DNA from 4 places in the Paenibacillus sp. V4I9 genome. Region 1 is predicted to be linked to each of the others. Evidence: riboswitches for the same ligand, from Rfam matches in the RefSeq annotation. Region 1 holds a riboswitch; each other region holds the start of a gene.
The links. A riboswitch is a leader RNA that binds a small molecule or an ion and turns the genes downstream of it on or off. The one in region 1 is predicted to bind cyclic di-GMP.

Region 1 (4,877 bases):
TGACAAGTCGGGAAGTATGGCACCGGGCTACAATAACGGTGAAGATAAAATGACGAATGCAAAGAATGCCGCTAAAGGTTTCGTTGATTTGATGGATTTGACAAAGCACAGGGTGGCGGTTGTGGATTTTTCATCAACCAATATGATCGGTAGCATCCCCTTTACAACGGATAAAGACATTGCTAAGAATTACATAAATGGAATTCAAGCAAATGGTGGTACAGCGACTGGCGATGCTATTCAAGCAGCTATTAACTTGCTGGCAGATCATCGTCCTGAAGCGCAACCAGTCATCGTCATTATGACAGATGGAGACGCTAACCAACCTTCGAACGACCCTTACGGGTATGCGAAACAAAAGGCACAGGATGCTAAGGATGCAGGTATTATAACCTATACAGTTGCACTGCTCCAACCGAGTGAGAATCCTGATACAAGCGGACCAAACATATTGCTTAAAGAAATGGCCACAACGGCAGCACATCATCACTTCGTGCTTGGATCAACCGGTTTGGCTGAAATATATGCAGCCATTGTTAAAGAAATTGGCTTGGCGAGCGCCTTTGATGTTACAGTGACGGATATTGTCGATTCGAATTTTGAAATTGTACCTGGCTCGGCAGACAATAATATCCCTAAACCGACAATTACCGGCAATACACTAACTTGGGATTTTAATGAATTGAAAAATAGCACTCTTTCATTCAATTATAAAATTCGTCCGGTAAGCAAAACAAAAACAGGGACATACCCGATTTCGACAGCGAGCTCAGTTATTACTTATAAGGACTATGCAGGTGCAAGCCGATCGAAGTCCATTCCGAGTGTTAACGTTAATGTCAAGCTTCCAGCGCCTCAAGTTACATCGCTTGATAAGTCCTATGGTCATCCGAAGGGCGGAGAGACGGTTGTTATTAATGGGAATCACTTTGTCAACGGGGCAACTGTTCAATTCGGAACGATGAGGGCTAGTAATGTAGTATTTGTGAGCGATACACAATTGACGGCAACTGCTCCTACCGGGAAGCAAGGCATTGTTAGTGTTACAGTAACTAACCCGGATAGTCAACAAGCGTCAGCCTCTTACCAATATAAAGCTGATCCAATTGTCGCGGTCATAGATCCAAATAATGGGCCTTTGGATGGCGGTACGCTTGTGTATGTGACAGGGAACTATTTTATGAGCGGAATCTCTGTATTGTTTGGTGATAAACCTGCATCGGTAATCTATATGGATTCAACATATTTGAAAGTAACATCCCCGAAGGCAACAACGCCTGGTCCAGTTGACCTTACGTTTACGAACCCGGATGGAACGAATGCTGTTGTTTCTGGAGGATTTACGTACAATGAACCTCCGAAGACAGATCCGGAAATTACGTCAGTTACACCAAACACAGGTGTTATCACTGGCGGAAACCAGGTCTATGTAAACGGGAAAAACTTTAAGTCTGGTATGACAATATTTGTAGGTGGAAAACAAGCGTCTACTACATATGTATCAGCAACGCAATTTTTAATCACTGTTCCAGTAGGTGATAGTGTTGGTGCAGTAGATGTTTCAGTAGCGGATTTGAACAATAACTTATTCACGCTGACAGGTGCCTATACCTATACCGCTGTTCAGTATCCGATACCAACCATTACGTCGATTGTGCCAAATACCGGACTTGTTGCAGGTGGTGAAACCATCTATGTAAACGGCACGAATTTTGTAAATGGCATCTCACAAGTAACAATTGGCGGAAAACCTGCTTCTACAACCTACATGAGCAAAACAAGCTTGAGAGTAATAGTTCCGGCTGGAGATGTACCTGGAAAAGTGGATGTGAAAGTGACTAACGATACGAATGAAGCTGTTCTTACCCAAGGCTACGAGTATACGCTCCCGGCTATTAAACCAGTAACCTTAACGTCTGTTTCTCCTAATCAAGGGAAAGTTACGGGTGGAGATATCGTGTATATCTACGGTTCGAACTTCATTTCCGGTGCAACTGTAACATTTGGTTCAAACATTGCTAGCAGTACCTATGTAAATGCTACGACAATTAAAGCTACAGCACCAGCTGCTGCAGCAGCTGGAAAAGTTGACGTAACCGTAACGAACCCGGATGGTGGTACCGCTACCCTACCGCAAGGTTACCAGTACACGATCGTTACACCGACAATTACAAGCTTGTCACCAAACCATGGTAACAAAGCAGGTGGAGATGTTATCTACGTTAACGGCACAAACTTTGATAGTGGAGCGAACGTAACGATAAACGGTGTGAACGCGTCTGTAACTTTTATGAATAGTACAAGTTTGAAAGTGACAGTACCAAGCAGCCCGACAATAGGAGTCGTACCATTTAATGTCACGTTATCGAACGGACAGTCAGCATCGACAACCTTTACTTATGATAATGGACCGGTCCTTCCGGCGCCAAAGATCACAAGTATGTCGCTGACTACTGGTTCTGTCGGTTCTCTTGTCTATGTTAATGGTTTAAACTTTGCTAGTACGTCGAAAGTGTATTTTGGTGGAGTTCAAGCTACAAGCGTATATATGAACTCGAAGAGTTTAAAGGTTAATGTACCAAGCGGTTCCGGTGTCGTTAACGTCACTGTCGTCAACGCTGATGGACAAACAAGTAATGCTGTCTCATTTACAATTAATTAAATATATTTGGCAAACCTATAGAAATGTAGGGACGCAAAGCCATGGGTCTTCAATAGGACTAAGAATGTAGGGACGCAAAGCCATGGGTCTTCAATAGGACTAAGATACTATTAAGATTGCCAGGTTGTGAAGTGTTAGAAAACACAACAGCATCCTGCTGTTGTGTTTTCTTTTTTAATTAAATGAGAGGAGAGAAGTAACATGATCAAATTTAAAAGATTACTAGGAGCTTTTTTAGTAGTATGTTTAGCAGTAATGCCCCTCAACACGGTTTTAGCAGACGAGGTGCAGGCAGGTGAAGCGAAGAACATTTTTGATTATGCCCTTTTTGCAGGAGATCCGAATCAAACATTCTCTTTAACAGGCTCAGGTAATAGTATCAATGGTAAAGCTCACATTAACGGGAACGTCGTGGTTGCCGGAAGCAAGAATAGCATTGATGTATTGGAATATGTAAATTCATTTAAGTCATCTGGTAGCAATAATACATTTAACTCGAAAGTCAAGTCTGCACCTATGGGGATGTTTCAGTTAAATGCCGATGAATACAAGCAAAAAGCAACAAAAGTGTATAGTGGAAAAACAAACTTTTCTGGAAGCAGTACAAAAATAAATGGAGTAATTTTTGTGGACGGTGACGTCACAATATCCGGAAGTCGGATCAGTGGAATCGGGACTGTTTTCGCTACCGGAAGCATTAAAATCAGCGGGTCAGGATTAAAGTATGATTCAAGCAATGACTCCGTTGCCTTCTACTCGTTAAAGGATATTGAAGTTTCGGGAAGCAATAGTGAGTATAATGGAATTTTCTATGCACCTTACGGCTCAATGAAAATAACCGGAAGTAAAAGTACTTTCTTCGGGTCATTGGTAGCCAAAGAATTCCATATTTCTGGTTCCAACTTAACTGTGAACTGTCCGAACCCGAAACCAACACCAGAACCGACACCAGCGCCAACGCCAGAACCGACACCAGCGCCGACACCGGCACCAACACCGGCGCCAACGCCAGAACCGACACCAGCGCCAACACCAGCGCCAACACCGGCGCCAACGCCAGAACCGACACCAGCGCCAACGCCAGAACCGGCACCAACGCCAGAACCGACACCAGCGCCAACACCGGCACCAACGCCAGAACCGACACCAGCGCCAACGCCAGAACCGGCACCAACGCCAGAACCGACACCAGCGCCAACACCGGCACCAACGCCAGAACCGACACCAGCACCAACACCGGTACCAACACCGGTACCAACGCCAGAACCGACACCAGCGCCAACACCGGCGCCAACGCCAGAACCGACACCAGCGCCAACACCGGCGCCAACACCAGAACCGACACCGGTACCAACACCGGCACCAACACCGATTCAAGCACTAACGATAACCGCAGTGGCTCCTAATTCGGGATATGTAACGGGTGGAGATATTGTATATGTAAACGGCACGGGATTTGTATCTACGTCGCAAGTATTGATCGGAGGCAAGAATGCTCCGATTGTGAGCTACATATCTTCCGTAGAAATGACAGTACAGGTGCCTGCAGGTGATGCGATCGGCAGCGTCGATGTAACCGTCGTAAACCCAGATGGACAACAAGTTACATTGACCGGAGGATATACATTTATTGAGCCTCAGACATTGGATCCGGAAATAACTTCGTTAACCCCGGACACAGGTGTTATCACAGGCGGAAACCAGGTCTATGTCAACGGGAAAAATTTTAAAACTGGTATGACAATATTTGTAGACGGAAAACAAGCTCCTACTACATATGTATCTGTAACGAAATTTTTGGTCACTATTCCAGCTGGTGACAGCGTGGGTACTGTAGATGTTGCAGTAGCGGATTTGAACAATAACTTCTTCACGCTGGCAGGTGCTTATACCTATACCGCTGTTCAGTATCCGATACCAACCATTACGTCAATTGTGCCAAATACCGGACTTGTTGCAGGTGGTGAAACCATCTATGTAAACGGCACGAATTTTGTAAATGGCATCTCACAAGTAACGATTGGCGGAAAACCTGCTTCTACAACCTACATGAGCAGAACAAGCTTGAGAGTAATAGTTCCGGCTGGAGACGTACCTGGAAAAGTGGATGTGAAAGTGATTAACGATACGAATGAAGCTGTTCTTACTCAAGGCTATGAGTATACGCTACCGGCTATTAAACCAGTAACCGTAACGTCGGTTTCTCCAAATCAAG
Region 2 (4,877 bases), 430 kb from region 1:
CATAACCGGAGAGTTTCCTGTTACTTCCTTCCCGCCAATTACGACGAGCTTCACTAGATCGCCAAGTGTATATTTCTTTACAATTTGTTCAAAGCTTACGCCTTCCACATTAATCACTGCAATAAGGATCGATCCTTCTCCCGTCACCTTCGCGGCTGCTTGCAAAATGATCTGCTCCAATATGGCATTGCCCAGCAGCTTGATTCCTGAGCCTTCCGAACCTGCTTGCGTTTCAAGCAAGGTGACAACGGATTGACTGGAAATCTCGAGGGTTACCGTCGACTTCAGGTCAACTTTCACAAATGTCCCTACTAGCTGAACGACATCATTCACAGTCGTTCCTTGGATGGAAATGGATTGGAAGCCCTCGTTTCCTTGCTCTTGTTCTAATTTCGCACCCGAATTGATAATGGTATCGCTTATTCTCGTAGAACCTTTAGCAAAAACTCTGACTCTGCCGAAGTCCTTCTGAACCATCATCTGATTGAGGGTTGAATCTTGAATTTCAATACTGTTTTCTCCGCCCCCATTCACAATCGTTCTTCCTTTTACTGTCACGTGATCAAGGAACACTTCCCCTTCCCCTATCCCCGCTGCCAAGATGAGGTCGCCTTTAATCACAGCATTTTTTATAGTGACACCGCCGCTGTTGACCGTCATATTCCCTTCAACATCAGCTTTTGGAGTATAAGTTCCAGGCTCATGGATCAGTTGCCCTACGGCATTATCTAGCATCACTACGGCTTCTGCTCTTGTAATGGATTTCTGAGGACGGAAGCTCTGATCAGGATATCCGTTAAGATAACCCTCCGAGGCGACTGCTTTTATGTAAGGCTTGCTCCAGTCAGACATTTGCTGCTCATCGTGAAACGTTCGCGTATCGCTCTTTGGTAACACGTCTTTTAATTGCATAAGTTGATAGATGATTTTGGCAGCCTGTTCTCTGCTAATCGGTTGATCTGGACGAAAGGTGCCGTCATCGAACCCAGAAATATAGCCGGCATATTTTGCTTTGGCTACATCGTTATAGAACCATTTTTCCTGAGAAACATCTTTGAAGGTTTGGTCATCCTTATGGGGATACCCTAACGCCTTGTTGACAAGCGATATGAATTCCGCCCTGGTAATGACTTTATCAGGTTGAAAGGTTTGATCGGCATAGCCCGAAATCAATCCATTACCGATCCATTCGTTTATGGCATCCTCTGCCCAATACCCGTTTATGTCACGTAAAGATGGTTGATTTTCTGCTTGCACTAAACCTGAAAAAGATACGATTTGAACGGTCAAAAACATAACGATAAATACAATTTTCCCTAATAACCTCGCCAACATATAATCTTCCTCTCTTTTACTTTGATATAAAGGCAATAAAAAAGCCACTCCAAAAGGAATGTAGGCAGCCCGGCTGTCGTACAAGGAAGTGCCCTTGCTTAGACCCGTGGCTTTGCGTCTCCGCCTTTCGGACGGATTTGCCGTTTCTTATTCTATGGAATGACTCTAGGACCTATCGAATAGTTCTAATTGCCTAGCAACAATTATATACTTAATTAATCTAATAGAAAAGAAATATCTTCCATTTTCGACAAATTATTTTTAAATTCTTCTTTGAAATACTTACGACTGAATCCCAATTCAGCGCTTGCCTCTGCTCCTCATCGTGTTATTTTCTCTAATAAAAGGGTCGTCACACAAGCAGAAAGACGATTTCCAAGCACTTATTTAGCATCTCATTCTCCCGTTTCAGCTGTTGAATGTATCGATTTTGATCAAAGTACTCCTGTCGTCTCCCCGCTGGTCTAGCAGTCCGAATTCACTTTTACCAAGGGATTTTTCCAAGCGAAGTATGTCGTATATTGTAGAATTAACGCAAATGCCTTATAGTGGTTAAAAATACCATAAATGCTTAAGCCAATATAATACGATTAAAGGCACATTCGCGCGAAAGCCGGAGTCGCAAAGCCACGGGTCTACGTCCCCTTCGGGATATGATAGCCGGGCCGCTCTATAGATTGGCTTTTTTGCATGCATGAAATTTATTGAGATTTTAATAAAAGGGGTGTATTTCAACATGAAGTTTAAAAAGATTGCGTTAGGGGCAGTTGCGCTCATGCTTGCGCTTGGCTCGTTGTCCTTCTTGCCGGAAGCGCATATAAGCGCTGCTACATTCGTCAAAGAGGATAACTTAATGGACTATACGGTACCTAGGTTCCCGATCATTACCGATTCCAAGATGGTTTGGATGGGAGATGACGAGAACAAATTCTATCAAGTGTTCTCCCGGGATTTGTCTAGTGGCGAATTAAAACAGCTAACCGAAACCCAGACCTACAAAGATAAATTATCGGCAGCGAATAATTATGCTATTTATCGGGATAGTCAAAAATTTATCATGATGGTTAATCTTCAAACCGGCGAATCTATCCAAACAGATGTCAAGCCGGGCTATTATGAAGATCTTCAAACGGACGGCGAATACATAGTCTACAAAGATGTATCTACAAGCACTCTTAATGTGTACAATATGACAACAAAGGAAACAAATATCATTGGAAAAGGACAAGACGCTACTTTGGCGAACAGCCAAGTCGCCTATTATGGTATTACGGAGAATAGGCTTAAGCTTTACGACATTGCAAGCAATACTTCACGAGTTCTGTGGGATAAAAAGGATGGCAGTTTATATAACAGTCATCCAGTCGCATTCAACGGAAAATACATCGTATGGATACAACAGCCATACAATCAACTAAAATATCAATTAAGAATGATCGACGTTACGCAACCGGATTCACTACCTAGTGTACTTAGCCTATTTGACAAGGTAGCTATCCCTGTCGTTACTTTCGTAAGTAAGGAAATTGCGGCATGGACCATTGAGAAAGATGGACATGAAGTGGTGATGGCAGCAAACTTGCAAAACAAGCAAGCTGATGCAGCAGCCGATCAAGGGGAGAAACTATTGGGTGTTACCGGAAGCACAATTATTTTGAAGAACGTCGATAACAATCTGATTCTTCGAACCCTTCAATCTACAGGTGAAGGTAACGCTATTCAGGATACACTTGTTTCAGCTATCCCTTATGCAGCTAACATACCTGAACAAGTGACAGGCTTCTTCGGAGGAAACAGTCCGAGCAGCGTGCACGAGTTGGCAACTTCCGATCGCGCGGTTATTTTGTCCTCTCCGTTCGAGAATCCGTTTTCCTATAAGGGGAGCGATTATACAAGCATTTGGTATAGAGACGATTCGAAACTTGAACTGACCAAAGCTCTTCATCCGGATCAGAAAATGGTGAGCCTCCCATGGTCGGTCGACGTACGAGAAGCATTCGATTACCATGTCCTAAAAATGGTCTATATGCCATCTCGTGTCCCTTCCGGTCAGCTTAGCAAGCTGGGGATTTATAAACTCGTTGAGGGCGAATGGATCTATGCAGGGGGGATTATCGAGGAAAAAAATCAACTTCTACGTACCCACATTCATAGCGGTGGGGTTTACGCAGTGCTTTATCAAGATATGAATGCAGCGTCCCTCCGGGACTATTGGATACGGAAAACCATTACGCAAGTGAACGCAGACAAACCTATCCGTGTCTTTCTTGACGGAGAGGAAGTAATCTTCCATGAACAGCCTCAACTTAAGGACAGCTCTACAACGGTTGAGTTTCGACCTATTTTCGAAAAGCTGGGTTTGCAAGTTAATTGGAACGAAGCATCCCAAACGGTTACAGGCAGCAAAGAGGGATCGTCGATTAGTCTCACATTAGGAAAGTCGCAAGCAACCGTTAATGAAGAGACATCCGAACTACCAACAGCCCCTTACCTTCAAAAAGGGTATACGTTCGTCCCTCTTAGATTGGTTGGTGAAGCTTCCGGCCGAAAAGTGGTATGGGATGCGAACCTCAAAGCCGTGTATCTCTATGACCCTGCAACGGAAGGCAAGCTGTACAACAAAGCGGGCAACTTGCTTTATGAAGGTCAGCTTAAAGACGGACAAATGCACGGAAAAGGGAAGCTCTTTCATGAAGATGGCACTGTCTGGTACGATGCCACGTTCGTTAATGATAATGTAGTGGGCTGGGGAACCATTTATTTTAATGGAGAAATTTTTGGTAGAGACCGAACTGGTGACGTTCTGATTGGACAATTCAAGAACGGGATTCCTGACGGATATGTGACAAGTATTAATGATAACGGCAAACTAATTTATGAGGGTTACGAAGTTCAAGGAAGATTCAATGGCAGGGGAAAGTATTATGAAGATGGCAAACTCGATTATGAAGGCGAGTTTAAAGATGGTCAGCCTGTACACTCAAATTAATGATTAGGAAGTACGACGAAGCCGTTGGATTTATTGGGAAATGGCTGATAAATTTTCATACAAAATAATACCTGCTAACATTATGGTAAAAACGCCCTTTCAGCACCTTTGCTGGGGGCGTTTTTGAGCTGTAACTGTTATTTTAAATGAACCTTGCCTCTTCGGATGTCCCGATTGACCCTTAGCCTAGTAAATTGCTATCGCTTTAAACATTCTCTCTATCTAGCAAATAGACTTTCACATTCTTCTTCACGCCGAATTCCTGAGCTTCACTCAAATCATTCATGAATACATCAATTCTCGAACCGCGAATAGCCGAACCTATATCCTCCGCCTTGCGAATGCCGATGCCGTCAATGAACACTGTAGATCCCAAAGGGATTACTGCAGGATCCACGGCGATCGTGCGTCCTTCTTTGGCTTTAAGACCACTAAATGTGATGCCATACATGGGATGGGAAGCCTTTTTACCTGTTGATTCAAAGCCCGCCGTATAAGCTGTAAGGGTTGTGTTCAACACTTTTTTAATTATTTTCTTTTGACCATTTGGTAA
Region 3 (4,877 bases), 4.6 Mb from region 1:
CAGCTCACCAATCATCTGCTTCACGAAGCCGTCGTCTTCTTCCTCTAACATGATCGGCTCACTGCCGGTTTGAAGCTCGTATAACTCCTGAATGCTGGTATAAGGTATCACATAAGTAACAGGCTGTTCTGGCAACATTAACTGACCATGCACCGCAAGCATAACAGCTTCGATAATAAATGTTTTGCTCATCTTGTTCTCCCCTTTCTCTCTAACCTTGTAAAAGCATTATTTCGCTAAGAAGCTGAGGAATCCTCTTTTCACAACCTTCTCAGCCAAACAAAACCGTCAGTTCCTATGATCGAGGTGACCACATCGAACTAACGGTTTCGATTACTCTTATAGGATGCCATCGATGACCTCATGATTCTCATAAATTGGCTGATACGGCTTCTTCGAAAAACGATTGGCATAGGCCGAAGCTACATAACAATCCGGTTTAATAACAGGAACCATTCCGACGGATTCCACTCTCCGCACCATCTCTTGAACGAATTTAGCCGTCCGATTCTTATTTACATCGTCACCAGCATCAATATGAATAAACATATCGAAGGAAGCACCTTGATACAGATGTGGAAGAATGATGTTTTCCATATCCTGTCGTTTAGACTCATCAAAATACATGGCAATCTCTTCACTCAAGGCAGTTTCCATCGAAAGCTTTTCTTTAATCGAATGTAGGGCCCGATGAACGATGACTTGACGATAACACGCCCACGCTCCTTTTCCTAACCGCTGGATGACTACACCGGTAATGAATTTCGTATGACCTGTGTGTACCTGACAATCCGTACCAATAATAAATTTATAGGTTGCTACGGGGTCGTGACGCATGAAATGGAGAATACGCTCGTGTACGGTATCTAGGTTTAGTCCTCTTTCCGTTGTGTTCCGAAATTCCAGTGGATGGGTCGTCGTCAAAGGTTTCAAAGATAAGGTTCTTCCTTTCTTCTTAGAATGAGGAAGAAGCGGATGCTGAAGCTGCATCCGCCCCTATCTATAGTATATGGCAAAGTTCCTCTGATCGAACCATCACTTAACGTAAAACACTGCCTCCGAACAAAAATCGATTTTCCCATTGCTTCCCAACGATCGTATCCGTACGAACACCGCCGGATTCGATCGAATACGTATGCAGCATATTCCCATTGCCTAAATAAAGACCAACATGCGTGATCGGTTCTGTAAGAACATTCACGTTATCATAATCTGTTGCTTTGCTCCCTTTGTAGTTGCTGAAGAACATCAGATCTCCACGTTTCAAATTTGTCCACTCCTTACTAACAGGACCTAACGATTTAACATAGTTGCCTTGTGCTTGTGAATCGCTAGGTACGGAGAATCGTAGAGCATCCCAGAACATCGTTTGAATGAAATCCGAGCAATCGAAGGTCGTGGTATCATTGCGTTCCGAGCCAAATTCATAAGGAGTGCCTAAGTAAATTTGGCCAGCTGCGATAACGGCTTCAATTTCTTCGGCGAGAGGTAGATTGGGTTTGATAACAGAGAAATCAGTGCTTATGTATTTACTATTTGTGCTTACATACCCGCTAGTTCCATTCGCGTCTTGAATTTGATACCAACTGTCATTGACTTTTGCTGTAACGAGGACGTCTTCCCCTTTACTTAACATCCGAATAACCTTGGAGCCGAGCTCGGAAGCTGGAAGTGTGCGAAAGTTTACGCCATAGATGATTTCCGCATTGCTAGTTATTTTTATGTATTTGCTATTCGTCGAGACATAGCCGCTTACACCCTGCGCATCCTTAATTTTATACCAATTCGTAGTTACATAGTCCGTGACTGTAACAATTTCGTTTGTTTTCAATAAACGTATAACATTGCTTGATGTACTAGCTTGATCTCTGAAACTTACCCCCGAAACAATTTGAGCCTTTGTCGTTATCCCCTCATCTGCGTGAATAGCTTTAGGGACTACAAAAGTAAGCGCTAAAACAAGCATTCCGATAACCATCGTCCATTTTTTCATCGTCTCTACCTCCATATGTTAATATCACTCTAGATGTATCTGCGTAAAACCGAACTGACGAAATGGATAATTTGAACCTGACACCTCCTCTTCATCGTAAAAAGGATGACCCGTTTGCCTCTACTGGGTCATCCTCTTCTTGTAGAAGGGTCCCATCGCATTCGGCAGCTGGCTAGCACTGTGCCTTAGGCACGAGAGCCCCTGTAGCTTTGCGTCCCAAGCTTTCGCTCGGTTTGCGATTTCGATGTGATGTTAATTTTTTCTTTCACATCCTTATTATAGTTGAGCGGGTCTTTCACGAATATAGGTGAAAGGTAGCGTTTGTTGTCGAAATCATAGTGGCTGCGTACCTATTGACGCTGCGGTTTATTTTTCCAGTTTACGGACTTCCGGTTTTCGTGTAGGAAGCCAAAACACTTGCAAATTAGGGTCATTTTTCAACTTCACATTGCAGAGCTTCATTTCCCCTTCCTCAAGCTCAGTCACATGCCAAGCATCCGGCTCCATTCCCCCCATGTTGTGCAGAAATGCAGGAAATTGCTGCTCAGCCTCTTCTAAATCCAGCCAAAATTTTACGCCATAATAGGCTAAACCGTAGTGATTGACTTGTGTACATGTGAAAATCTGTTGCGATATTTTGTGCTGCAGCACATAGGGCATCTTTCATTCCTCCGATAAAAAGGCACGTTCACCAAAGAGGTGAATGTGCCTTCATTTTTATGATGACGACTTATAAATAAGCATTCTCATGCTTGGCTTTTAACATATTCCAACGACGCTCAACTTCCGTCTCGAACGATTTCAGGGAACCCTCATATTCTGGCTTCGTCATATGCTTCGTTTTCCCCATCGTCTTGAGCCAATCCGATAGAGGAATCTTCTTGCTCTTATCCTCCGGATTATACGTGATGGACGTAATCCCGTGCTCCACTTCATAGAGCGGGAAGAAGCAGGAATCTACAGCAGCTCCGACGATATTGGAGCCTTCCTGGTCATCCGACAGCCAGTTGAGCGGACATGCAATGAGAATTTTCCCATACACCAATCCCTCATTTTGGGCGTACCATTGTGCTTTCGCCGCTTTCTTCACAAGATCCTGCGGGTACGCTTCCGACCCCGTAAATACATACGGAATATGGGTAGCGGCCATAATTTGGGCTGTATCCTTGTGATGGAATACTTTACCGCCCTGATGTTTCCCAACGTTTGAAGTCGATGTACGATGACCCATTGGCGTCGAATAAGACAATTGAGCGCCCGTATTCATGTATCCCTCGTTATCGTACTCGAGAATAATCATTTTATGATTGCGCAAAGCCGCTCCGATTGCTGGCCCCATGCCGATATCCATTCCGCCATCACCAGTGATCATGACGAAGGTGAAATCGTCTTTCAAACCCAAATGGTCGAGCTCGCCACGGCGCTTACGCTCCCAGAACATCTCCACAACCCCTGAGAGGGTCGCTGCGCCGTTCTGGAACAGATTATGAATATACGTCGCCTTGTGAGCCGAATACGGATAACCCGTCGTTACAACCATCGCACAGCCTGTATGGAAGATCGAGACAATATCGCCTTCAATCCCTTTGAAAAACAGCTCCAAGCCGGAGAAAATGCCGCAGCCTGGACATGCGCCATGACCCGGAGCAATACGCTTCGGTTTCTTCGTCAATGCACGTAAAGGCGGGATACGTACATTCAGCTTGCCCGAGTTCTCATCCGGCGTTACCGTGATGAGTCCCGTCTTCAAATCCTCATACTTCATCGGCGTCAACACCCGCTTCGGCGCTTTCGAAGGATCGCCTGGCGTGTGGCCGTAGTAATCGAAGGGAACTTCCACCTTGCCGCTTTGTACAGCGTCAATGGCAAATTGGAACAAATTATGCCCGTCTTCGGCATAAAAGTCCTTGCCACCTAAGCCGTAGATTCGGCTTATGACAAGCGTATCTCTGTTCCCATGTGTGAACAGCGCCGCTTTAATTTCGTTGACCATATTGCCGCCATGGCCGCCATAGGAATCCGCGCGATCGCCAACGGTGATCGCCTTTACATTCTGCAAAGCTTCAGCGATCTGCTTTGCTGGGAATGGACGGATGATATTCGGCGCGATCGATCCGGCCTTAATGCCCTTCTCGCGGAGCTGGTCGACGACGTCCTTAATGATTTCGGAAGCCGAATTCATCAAGAACACGGCGACTTCCGCGTCCTCCATCCGATATAGCTCAAGAATCGGATAATCACGGCCTGTCAACTCAGCATATTCCTGCCGAATACGATCATAAACGCCTTCAGCGTTATACATGGCCATGGATTGCTGGTAGCAGTTATTAATATAATCCGGCTCATTCATATAAGGACCTACGGTAATCGGATTATTACGATCCAGCGTATCCGGGAAGCCCTGTGGCTTCTCTCCGACGAAAGCATGCACATCCTCACGATGCGCGAACGTTTGTACTCTACGCTTTTGGTGGGACGTGAAATATCCGTCCGAAGCAACCAAAACCGGCAATCGAACTTCCGGATCTTCAGCCAGCTTTAAAGCTATGATATTCATGTCATAGACCGCTTGCGGGTCCCGGCACATCACAATCGGCCATCCCGTATTTAAAGCATAGTACAAGTCAGAGTGATCCCCATGAATATTCAGCGGTCCGGATACGGAGCGGCATACCAAGTTCATCACCATGGGAAAGCGTGTCCCGGATTGTACCGGCATTTGCTCCAACATATACAAATAACCGTTGGCGCTTGTCGCGTTAAATACGCGGCCGCCAGCAGTTGAAGCGCCATAACATATGCCTGCCGAACCATGTTCACCGTCTGCTGGAATGAGCACGATATCATGTTGTCCGTTGGACTTCATAAGATCTAGAAATTGAGC
Region 4 (4,877 bases), 410 kb from region 1:
TAAAAGATTTATCGTTGACGCCACCAATATCGGTAACCATTCCGATTTTGAAATCTTTACCGCTGTTGTTGCTTGGTGCCGCTGAAGCTGTTGCTGCTGCAGTAGTAGCTGGAGCCCCTGAAGCCGCCGGTTTCGTTTCTTCTTTTTTGGCACAGCCGGAAAGAGCTAATGCAGAAACCGTTACAGCCATAAGAGCTGTTGAAAGCATTTTCTTCATCTTAATTACCCCCATAGGATCATTTAATTAAAAACCATGAAATCTCACATCGTAGGTTGACCAAAATTAGTTAAATTATGTAAGACTGGCTATAAGCTTGAGTGTATCATTTTGAAACCCAACAGAAAAGCGATACACGAGCTAAACAACATAATTCGTTATGTCATACAAGTTGACATGGTCTTTTTGTAAGCCCCTACAATATAGGTTCCAAGCCCCAATTATTTATTATACTACCACTGGTTAATAAAATCTAGATTACCCTTTGTTAATTTTATCGTTCATAAGCCTCAGGAATTGTTCGGGTCCTAACGGGCTGCTGAACAGCATTCCTTGCACTTCCGTACACTGCAAAAGTCTCAAATGCTCCAGTTGTTCTTCGGTTTCAACACCCTTTGCAATTAAATTCAGACCTAGACGGTGAGCCATGCGAATAATGGCAGCAGCCAGCAGCTGATTCTCATCGTCGTCGACCAAATCCCGGATCAATGTACTATCCAATTTAACGCTATCGAGCGGCATTCCTTCGAGCCCGCTTCGTGTAAATAGGCCTGTACACAAGTCATCCATAACGATACGCACACCAAATTTCTTCAGCATAATCAATTTTTCACTAGCCTCTTGTACATTGGAAGATGTGATGCTTTCCGTAAGGTCCAGCTCCACCAACATCGGATCCAACCCTGTTTCTTTCAAAACAACAGCAATTTCTTCAATAAAATGCTCATCTTTAAACTGCGAAGCCGTTACTGGTAGGGTTATTCTCAGCGGTGTGTAGCCATCGTCCTGCCAGATTCTCATCTGTCTGCACGCCGTTCGTACAGCCCATTTCCCGATGGGTATCATGAAACCCATTTCCTCGGCCGCTTTCTTCCAATCCATGCTAGGTGTGAGGAGGTTGTCTCCCTTGCTCCAATATATGATCGCTTCCATTCCGATTAATTTCCGATTTGTTATTTCATATTGAGGCTGATATAGGATTTCAAATTGATTGTTGTCTAAGGCCAATCGCAGCTCTTTCTCCATGTGAGCTTTGCTCTTGACCATAGCATCGATGTCAGAGGCATAGAATTGAAACTGGTTATGTCCTCGGTTTTTGGCCTCATACATCGCTTCATCTGCATACGCCATCAGCTGCTCAGGCAGCTTGCCATCTAACGGATACAGAGCTATCCCTATACTAGCTGTTATGGTTACTGGCATGCCATCTAGGATAAAAGGCTCTTCCAGAGCCATTTGAATTCGGGAAGCTACAACTCTTGCATCTTCAGGCTTTGTAAAAGATTCTAGTAATATAGTAAACTCGTCGCCACCTTGGCGGTACACCGTATCCGATCCCCGCAGGCAGCCCAGTAAACGTTCTGCTGCAAGGCGAATTAAACGATCCCCATAAGCATGACCTAATGAATCGTTGACATCCTTGAATCTGTCCATGTCCAAGAACATAACAGCCGCCATCTGTTCACTACGCTGCGCATGCAGGAGCGCCCGCTCCAATCGGTCATTAAACAATCGGCGATTAGGTAATCCCGTTAATGTATCATGATAGGCCAAGAAGGCAAGTTGTTTGCTCTTTTCTTCCTGCTTCTTACTAGTAAGAAGCAGTTGTCGGACACTCTTCGCAATAAACAGACAGATTAGCGCTTGAAAAAGCATACTAATGAAAACGTAAGGCGAAAAGGAGAAAGAAGAAGCAGCAAGTAGATTAACGGTCAACAAAAAGAAGCCCAGCACGCCTAGATAGACCAACGTTTGCGCTTTCATATGCTGTATCCACTTAGAAAATATGCCTCTCATTCATGAACCTCCTTATCTGATATTTAAAAAAGGCTATTCCGAATCGGAATAGCCGTAGGTGTACCTGTCTAGGTAAACTGCAACCTGTCGGCAGCCAGCCATCATTGTTGCGAGGGCAACCTTAGATCTGCAGCTTTGCGTCCTTACCTTTCGATAAGTTTGCCTTTACGATATTAAGGAAATAAGCGGGACTAATTAACTATATCATAGTCATTCCACATTTGGCTATTTTTCCTTAAATAAGCAAGTTAAAGAGCTTGGGGTCTTTATTTATTTCTATATAGCCATAATCTTTCTGGGATAGGCGCTCAATAAGCCCCTCATAATCATCTTTATTTTTGAGCTCTATGCCGACCAACGCCGGAGCATCGTCGCGGTTATTTTTTTTCGTATACTCAAATCGGGTAATATCGTCTGTGGGTCCTAAGACTTCTTCCAGAAATTCGCGCAAGGCCCCAGCACGCTGCGGGAAATTAAGAATAAAGTAGTGCTTCAAGCCTTCATACACGAGCGATCTTTCTTTAATCTGCTGCATACGGTCGATGTCATTGTTGCCGCCGCTGATGATACAGACCACATTCTTACCGCGAATCTGCTCCCGATAGGTATCGAGTGCTGAAACGGGGAGTGCGCCAGCGGGCTCAATGACAATCGCGTTATTGTTGTAAAGCTCAAGAATGGTTGTACATTCCTTGCCGGAAGGGACAATTACAATATCCTCCAACTTTTCTTTGCAAATGTCAAAGGTAAGCTCGCCGACCCGCTTCACGGCTGCACCGTCTACAAACTTCTCGATCGTGGATAAGGTCACGACCTTCCCCTGCTTGAGCGCTTCCGTCATGCTTGCCGCGCCTTCTGGCTCTACACCGATGATGCGCGTTCGTGGAGAAACACTATCCACATAGGTCGCAACTCCCGCTACAAGTCCACCTCCGCCAATCGTTGCGAAGATAAAGTCAGGAGATTCGGGCATCTGATTCATGATCTCAAGGCCAACCGTGCCTTGCCCGGCAATCGTACGGACATCATCGAAGGGGTGTATAAACACCTTATTCTCTTGAGCACAGTAGGCTTTGGCATGGTTAGAGGAATCATCGAATGAATCACCTGTGAGAATAACTTCAACAAACGATCCGCCAAATAGCTTAACTTGGGAAATCTTTTGTCTAGGCGTTGTCGTCGGCATGAAGATTTTGCCTTCAATACCGAGCTGTTTACAGGAATAAGCCACACCCTGCGCATGATTGCCGGCGCTCGCACACACGACACCCGCTTCGCGTTCCTCTGGCGTTAAACTTTGAATCACATTATACGCTCCACGAATTTTGAAAGAACGAACAATTTGCATATCTTCACGTTTAAGATAAACGTTGCATTCATACAAGTTAGAGAGCAGCTCATTGCGTTGCAATGGCGATGGTTCGATCACCCTGCTGAGCACATGATTGGCCCTAATAATATCTTCCAAACCTACTTTACTGGAAACAACCATTTTCTCTTACTCCCTTTCTCCACATTGTGCTATTAAAGTTTTAAAGATTATTGTAACACAACTCTACCCGCCTGTACGAAAATAATATTGGTATAGCAAATATGCTGCTTACATCGTCATCATTTTCGGCGTTCTGTATTTCCTAGTTCGATATGTGTTCCCAATGTTCTAAAGCTAGGACTTAAGTTGTGTTGTAACCTCATCAAAGAGGGCACGATCTGGAGCTCGGTCAACCACAAGAAGCCTCAAAACCCACTTGTTAGTGGATTTGAGGCTTCTTTTAGTGATATTAGAGGAGTTAGCTAACTCCCCTCAACCACTTAGTTAGTAATAGTAACGAGGCTGCTCCTGAAGCTCAGACCGTCTTTGCAAAAAGCGATAGAAGGCGCTGGCCGCCTGTGCTTTGGTCACTTCTTGCTGAGGTACGAATTGTCCATCGTCCAGAGACATAATATTCAGCCCCACCACAATGGCTGCGTCGCCAACATGCTTAAGTTTAGCAGCATCTGCGAAATTGCCATTGAAGATGCCATCGAACTTCGTCAGGCTCTTGTAGCCAAGCGCCTTCACGATCAGCTGTGCCATTTCCTCCCGATTCATCGCAGCTTCTGGATTGAAATCAGCACCTACATCTAACAAACCGCGATCAACCGCATTTTCGACATAGGCAAAATAAGGAGAAGATTTACTCACATCGGCGAAGGATGCCTTCCGTTCTGCCCCGTAATAAATACCACCGTTACCGCCATTCATGGCAATAACGAGCATTTTGACCAACTCACCACGTTGAATGGTTTGATTCGGATTCACTTTGCCATCCTTCACATCCAGCGCTTGATAATCAAGCATAAGCTGAAGCTCATTTTTAGCCCAGTGATTGTCAATGTCGCTTACTGTCACTTTATCCAAGGAAATCACTTCACCCGTTTCACTATTCCGCCATTGACTAGTTTGCGCATCCAAGAGGAAAGGTTCACGGTTAAATTTAGGAACGAGTGAATAGACAAGCTTTGCATCTAGTTTCCCGTCTGTTTTCAGATCCATGGATTGCGGGACATCCCCAGCAGCCACCATGACTCTGTATTTCTCCAGTGGAATCCCACCGATGAACCCGGTGCCTTCAACCACATAATTTAACTTGATGTCGAACTGCGCGAGCCAAAGATCCTTGGCTTTATCAATGGCCAGCACCTGCGGCTTCTGCTGTGGATATGGCAGATTGCTGATAGAGAAGTGATAACCAACAATTTGGCCGGTTACACGATCGATGCTTACCGTCACTTCTTCATTCCCGGCATTTACGCCATCAATCACGCGCTTAAAACTAATATCCCAATTGCGCATATGCTTCAGTTGATCTTCCGAATAATT

Region 2: another riboswitch for cyclic di-GMP. It lies ahead of QFZ81_RS36785 (stalk domain-containing protein); the one in region 1 lies ahead of QFZ81_RS34795 (IPT/TIG domain-containing protein).
Region 3: another riboswitch for cyclic di-GMP. It lies ahead of QFZ81_RS13650 (C40 family peptidase); the one in region 1 lies ahead of QFZ81_RS34795 (IPT/TIG domain-containing protein).
Region 4: another riboswitch for cyclic di-GMP. It lies ahead of QFZ81_RS32930 (putative bifunctional diguanylate cyclase/phosphodiesterase); the one in region 1 lies ahead of QFZ81_RS34795 (IPT/TIG domain-containing protein).

What each region holds. Positions count from the first base shown of each region.
Region 1 is NZ_JAUSZE010000001.1:7,548,022-7,552,898, forward strand. It holds gene QFZ81_RS34790 (IPT/TIG domain-containing protein) at 1-2,662, shown strand, start outside; cyclic di-GMP riboswitch class I at 2,661-2,794, shown strand; gene QFZ81_RS34795 (IPT/TIG domain-containing protein) at 2,864-4,877, shown strand, end outside.
Region 2 is NZ_JAUSZE010000001.1:7,976,942-7,981,818, reverse strand. It holds gene QFZ81_RS36790 (S-layer homology domain-containing protein) at 1-1,335, opposite strand, end outside; cyclic di-GMP riboswitch class I at 1,396-1,487, opposite strand; cyclic di-GMP riboswitch class I at 1,921-2,008, shown strand; gene QFZ81_RS36785 (stalk domain-containing protein) at 2,072-4,324, shown strand; gene QFZ81_RS36780 (3D domain-containing protein) at 4,530-4,877, opposite strand, start outside.
Region 3 is NZ_JAUSZE010000001.1:2,967,142-2,972,018, reverse strand. It holds gene QFZ81_RS13660 (ADP-heptose synthase) at 1-192, opposite strand, end outside; gene QFZ81_RS13655 (ribonuclease H-like YkuK family protein) at 340-933, opposite strand; gene QFZ81_RS13650 (C40 family peptidase) at 1,040-1,993, opposite strand; cyclic di-GMP riboswitch class I at 2,154-2,241, opposite strand; gene QFZ81_RS13645 (hypothetical protein) at 2,360-2,653, opposite strand; gene QFZ81_RS13640 (thiamine pyrophosphate-dependent enzyme) at 2,724-4,877, opposite strand, start outside.
Region 4 is NZ_JAUSZE010000001.1:7,140,858-7,145,734, forward strand. It holds gene QFZ81_RS32925 (BMP family lipoprotein) at 1-217, opposite strand, end outside; gene QFZ81_RS32930 (putative bifunctional diguanylate cyclase/phosphodiesterase) at 476-2,014, opposite strand; cyclic di-GMP riboswitch class I at 2,101-2,188, opposite strand; gene ilvA (threonine ammonia-lyase IlvA) at 2,250-3,506, opposite strand; gene QFZ81_RS32940 (S-layer homology domain-containing protein) at 3,831-4,877, opposite strand, start outside.